DNA from 2 places in the Aminipila sp. genome. Region 2 is predicted to be linked to the other one. Evidence: riboswitches for the same ligand, from Rfam matches in the RefSeq annotation. Region 2 holds a riboswitch; the other holds the start of a gene.
The links. A riboswitch is a leader RNA that binds a small molecule or an ion and turns the genes downstream of it on or off. The one in region 2 is predicted to bind cyclic di-AMP.

Region 1 (3,212 bases), on a different contig from region 2:
AAAACTAAGGTTAATGGAAAAGAAGCAATATATTCTTTAAAAAAAGATGAGTGTGTTATTTTAATGTGGACTGATAGTGGATATGAATTTTGTATAACGATAAATAGGGGAACTGTAAAAGAAGCAGTAAATATAGCAGAAAGCGTAGCTTATGTAAAATTAAACTAATTAGTGGAACCACTAGAGTATCTTATTTAAAGTGAAAAATAAAGAGTAAATAAGGAGAAGAAAAATGCGCAGATTATTGATTTTAATGAGTTTAATTGCAATATTTTTTTCATTAAATGCCTGTGGTAATCAAGTAAATAGTTCAGAGAATATGAGTGATAAACAATTTATGCCTTACGAGAAACTCACATTAAGCAATAAGGCAGATGATATACAAAATGGGGAGTGGATTGAAAAATTAAGGATGCAGCTTATTGAAAAACAAGAAGTTAGTGAAATGACTGCGGACAGATTAATGAAAAATGGAAAATTTGAAGCTTATAGATTAGAACTTGCAGGTAGCCAGGAATATGATGGTAAAACATATCCATATAAAATAAGTGCAGACATGGTGTTATGGCAGAGTGATGAATATTATGCCATTTGTGAAATTAATAATAAAAAAATACAAAGTTGCGACGAAAATATAGAATTAATTACAGAAGAACCCTTAAAAATGTGGACAGATGATTTAGATGTCTTAAAAATAGTGACAACAAAGGAAGTAATACAATTTGATATAGGTGGAAGAGTTTCTTTTAAAGAAAAAGGAAATAAAGAAGTAGGTCCATTTACTATAGTTTATAGCGTAAATTTTTCTTGTCCAAGGGAAATGTGAATATAAGAGAAAGTAATTGAAATTTGACTTATAACATCTAAAATGTTATAATAAATAAGAATAAAATAATAAAATGTGTTGCTGAGTCAAGAAATTGAACGGGAGAACCAAATTTATGGGGTGAATCACAGATGTATTGTGTAGGGTGTCTTTTCTGCCCGAATCCGTCAGCTAATCTCGTAAGCATTAGAAAAGGGAGTATAATATAATAATATACATTTTTTTTGTGTGCAAAAAATTAGCTACGGTTTAAAAACCGTAGCTTTCTGTGTTTTTGGCTTCAGTTCCAACAAAGAAAGGAGGAAAATAATTCGTTTGTTGTAACAATTGAAGGGGGTTTTATATGATTAATAAAATGTTAGAGGAAATTAATCGTTTACCGCGTAAATTTATTAAAGATTTAGATATAAATCTTAGTAATATTAAAGTATATCTAGTTCAAGATTTTGATTTATTACTTTTACAAAATATGGTAAGTTTTGGATTGAATATCTTTGGAGAATTAGGTATGGATGAATGGGGACTAGTTCCACAAATTCGGCATGGAAGTGTTTATATATTAAAAGAAGAAGAGAAAACAGACATTAAAGGGCTGGCAATTCTTATGAGAGATTGGGAAAATCCTGAAAAAGCATATCTATTTGATTTTGCTATTGAAAAAGAAATACAGGGCCATGGTTTTGGGCGTCAATTCCTTAAAATTATTGCAGAGAATCTGCAAGAACAAAATTTCGAGAAAATAGACCTTACTGTTGATGTTGACAATCAACCTGCAATAAATTTATATAAGCATATTGGATTTAGACCTATTGAATATAGTCGTAATGAGTATGGAAAAGGTCATAATCGATATATTATGGAATGGGATATTGCAGGATCAGATCAAATATAAGATTCTTAAATACAATTCATTAAAAAATAACTTAAATTCTTAAATTTCAAATTCTAAATATATTATTTTACTTTATTTCAAAAAAAATATATGATTAGCATTTAATATGAGCAAACAACAGATAATATGATTTAGGCTGTTATTTATTTGTATTAATTTAATATTTGTTTCCGTGTAGGAACAGAAAAATTTCAATAGAATATATGTTTGTATATAGGGGATATAAGTATATCTAAAGAAATAAAGAGATGAAATATAAGACGTACAAAAAGTGAGGAGGAGTACATGGAAAAAAACAAAAAAAGGCAAATATCTATTCAAAGAGCAAATGAACTAAAGGGTAAAATAGAAGATTTTTTGGAAGCAAAAAAGACAATTACAAAAGGAATGGACATGGAAAATGAACTAGTTAAAAGAAAAAATAAAATATTAAGTTTGTTAAAAGCCTCAGAAGAGGATTGGAATGATTATCATTGGCAATTAGATAATAAGATTACGGATGCTGAAACTTTAAGTAAAATTATTAATCTAAGTGAAAAAGAAAAGAAAAATATTGAAGAAGTTGAAAAAAAATTTAGGTGGGCAATTTCTCCTTATTACTTGAGTTTAGTACATCCGGATGACAAGTATGATCCAATAAGATTATTATCAATTCCTGCATATAAAGAATTAGAGGATTCATGTACAGATCTTGATCCTATGGGAGAAGAATTTACAAACCCAGCAGGATGTATAACCAGAAGATATCCCGACCGATTAATTATAAATGTAACTAATGAATGTGCCATGTATTGTAGACATTGCCAGAGAAGAAGAAATATTGGAGAAGAAGATGTTCACAATACTCGTGCCGCCATTCAAGAGTCAATAAACTATATTAAGGAAAATGAGGAAATAAGGGATGTTTTAATTACCGGTGGAGATGCTTTATGTCTTTCAGATGAAGAATTAGAGTGGATTATAAAACAATTAAAAGATATTTCTCACGTTGATTATATTCGTTTGGGAACCAGAACCCCAGTAACCATGCCTCAAAGAATTACTGATAAATTATGTTCTATGCTTAAAAAGTATCATCCCATTTATGTAAATACTCATTTTAATCATCCAATAGAAATTACTTATGAATCTAAAGCTGCCTGCGAAAGATTAGCTAATGCTGGTATACCTATTGGAAATCAAGCAGTATTGTTAAATGGTATTAATAATAGTAAATTTGTTATGAAGGTGCTAAATCAGGAATTGTTAAAATGCAGAGTAAGGCCATATTATATATTTCATGCTAAACATGTACAGGGAACCACTCATTTTAATACTTCAATTGAAGATGGAATGGAAATTATGGAATATTTGAGAGGTTATACTTCAGGTATGGCAATTCCTACTTTTATAGTAAACGCACCAAAAGGCCAAGGAAAAACTCCTATATATCCAAATTACATTGTTTCCAGAGGACCAGGTTATATTCAATTAAGGACATGGGAAGGAAATATT
Region 2 (3,212 bases):
AACCTTAAGTTTTACTCAGGATGGCGGCTCAGGGGAAGTGAGAGTAGGAAAAAAACCGGAAAACGTTTATATTCAGGGGACAAATTCTGGATATAGTGTACAAAAAAAGGTTAAAGTCATAAATGGAAGATACCTGGAGGATAAGGATGTAGAAAGAGCCAGAAAAGTTGCTGTTATTCCAAGAGAACTGGCAGATAATATAGAAAAGCAAGGAGATGAACCCTTGGGAAGTGAAATCAAAGTTTTTGTACAAGATAAATTGACCACTTTTTTAGTAATAGGGATCTATGACAATGGCTCTAAAAATAAAGGGGTCATGGCCGGCGGCTTTGAAGAATTGGCTACTATTTATGTTCCAGCAACCACAGCAGGGGAACTTAAGAATGAAACCAATTTCAGAGGATTTGAGGTTTCTCCTGCTTACGGAGTTAGTGGAGAAAGTTTGTTGAAAGATATTAACAGTTACTTTGGTGATATATACAGCAAAAATAAGAAATGGGAATGCGTAGGCTATAATATGCAGCAGGATATGAATTCTTATACCGACATGCTGAATAAAGTAAAAATGTCAATTGCTGTTATAGCGGGTATATCGCTGCTTGTAGGGGGTATTGGAGTAATGAATATCATGTTGGTATCGGTTACAGAACGTACAAGAGAAATTGGTATTCGGAAGGCTTTGGGTGCAAAAGGAAAGTTTATACGGCTTCAGTTTATAGTGGAGGCCATTATTATCTGCGGAATAGGAGGAATGATAGGCGTAGCATTAGGACTGGGTATAAGTGGCATTGTTGTTAGTGTTATGGGAAATGCACTACAAATTTCTCTGCCTGTCATATTTATTAGCGTAGCATTTTCCATGTCAATAGGAGTGTTTTTTGGATACTATCCAGCTAATAAAGCAGCAAAATTGGATCCTATAGAGGCTTTAAGATATGAATAAGTTAATGAATAAAGCAGTTCTGACAGTTTAAATATTTATAAATTTATCATATTTTCAACACAAAGATGAGTTAAAATGTTAAAATATAGTTTATATGAAATTTTTATTAAACCATTTATGGTGGAAACGGAGACTAATTATTATGAAACTTAAAGACAAAGGAACTCATGAAGGACCAAAGCGATTTTCTATTTCAATTCTTTTATATGTTGTTGCTGCAATTGTAGCACTTCTTGGAATTGCGTTACTAGCAGATGATATTTATATATTTAAATCTACGGTTGCCCAATATGTAATGCAGGGATATTCTGCAGATGATGTTATGAAAAGTCTGATACCTGCACAGTTACTTCCAGGAGTATTTGAAGCCATCGCTTTATATGGCGGCATGACATTTGCGTTAATAGGCATTGGTATAGCCAATAGAAAAATCTCAAAAAACTTAATCACTTTAGATACAGTTACCAATGAAGAGAGTGTAGAAGAAAAGACTCTACCTGAAAATGTTGATGAGTCAGAAAATACGGAAATCGTTAACGAAGAGGCTCAAAATATAGAAGATGAAGAGAAAACAAAGACTGAATTATAGAATGATAGTTTAGTTAATTACAAGATAAAATGAGAGACATTGTAATTTGTTGTCTTTTATGATATAATAAATTAATAGAAGGAATGATTGAAAAATAAAAAATGTTTAATTTTATCATTTCATTCCTACAATTAAATAAATCGCTGAATCCAGAAATGGAATGGGAGAACCAATTTTGGGGTGAATCACAATGTTATTTGTGTAGGGTGTACTTATCGTCCGAATCCGTCAGCTAATCTCGTAAGCGTTAAAAGAGAATACAAACAATATAATATATTACCTTTTATCGAATAACGCTACAGATATTTTCTGTGGCGTTTTTATTTATAGAAAATAGGATTTAAGTATTTCCTACAATAAAAGAAGGAGGGCGTAGTTTGTATAAAGATAAAAAAATAAAAGTTGGGGTAGGTTTCGCCACTGGAAGAAAAAACTTCCACAAGGTATTGAGGAGTTATATAAATAATTGGAGGGAATCTGGCTTGGTCGATAATAATAATATCAGTTTACACATTATTGTTGCGTATGACCTGACTTATAATAAAACACAAAAAAAAGATTACATTAATCTGCATCCAGATCTAGCTGAGAATATTGACGGTTCTATATATATTGGCTGTAGTGATATAGAAGAAGAAATTGAATTTTTAAATGAACAAAATATTATTAATGAGGAAGAAGCACGTAAAATTTTCGGAAAAGGATATGCATCACAACGTAATGCGGTGCTATACAGCGCTATAAAAAACGAAATGGATTATTTGATTTTTTTAGATGATGATGAATATCCGGTAGCAGTGACAAACTCTCAAAACTATGCAGTCTGGGGAGGACAACATGTTCTTTCAACGCATATAAAGCATCTTGAGCAGGCAGATTTAACTCATGGGTATCATTGTGGATATATCTCTCCAATTCCCTTTATCGAATATAACGATACAATGACAGAGATGGATTTTAGATCTTTTATAGAGGCTATCAGTAATGATATTCTAAACTGGGACAATGTTAAGTTAGTGATGGAGAACGGTGGCGTTACGTATGCAGATACCAAAATACTAACTAGCGATATTACTGAAGATGTGGAAGAAATTAACCATGCTAAGTTTATTTCAGGTGCAAATTTAGGAATTAATCTTACAAATCCACAGCGGGTTTTTCCCTTCTATAATCCCATGGGAGCCAGGGGAGAGGATACTTTTCTGAGTACTTGCTTAAGTCAAAGAAAAGTTTTACAAGTACCTTGTTATACCTTTCATGACGGCTTTTCTACTTATAATCACCTGTTAGAAGGGGTGTTACCAATAAAATTGAAGTTTATTAAATCAGATAATGAAAAAGTCATCAAACGTTTTTATAAAGCTTGTATTGGATGGATTCGATATAAACCGTTATTATTATATATAACACAAGAGGAGAGCTACAGTGAAAAAATAAGTGAGATGAGAGAAAGACTTAAGCAGGTATTACCTACGATTTGTACTTATTTCGGAACAACTGAATTCATGAATATACTGGCAAATTTAGAAAAATATAATAAAAATGTAGAAAGAGATTACCAAGACTTTGTTGAGGTACAAAAAATTTGGACAAAGTTGATGGATTATTTCGTAAAAGTAAGATAAATTATCCTATTGGAAACCTCATGGCTAATGTATATATTTTACACTAACCAAGAGG

Region 1: another riboswitch for cyclic di-AMP. It lies ahead of RTW14_RS12955 (GNAT family N-acetyltransferase); the one in region 2 lies ahead of RTW14_RS16230 (hypothetical protein).

What each region holds. Positions count from the first base shown of each region.
Region 1 covers NZ_DAMBYD010000009.1:40,652-43,863, reverse strand. Annotated here, with positions in the region: gene RTW14_RS12965 (DUF4367 domain-containing protein) at 1-168, shown strand, start outside; gene RTW14_RS12960 (hypothetical protein) at 233-826, shown strand; cyclic di-AMP (ydaO/yuaA leader) riboswitch at 896-1,027, shown strand; gene RTW14_RS12955 (GNAT family N-acetyltransferase) at 1,170-1,718, shown strand; gene eam (glutamate 2,3-aminomutase) at 2,004-3,212, shown strand, end outside.
Region 2 covers NZ_DAMBYD010000013.1:49,571-52,782, reverse strand. Annotated here, with positions in the region: gene RTW14_RS16240 (ABC transporter permease) at 1-943, shown strand, start outside; gene RTW14_RS16235 (hypothetical protein) at 1,086-1,532, shown strand; cyclic di-AMP (ydaO/yuaA leader) riboswitch at 1,664-1,795, shown strand; gene RTW14_RS16230 (hypothetical protein) at 1,910-3,157, shown strand.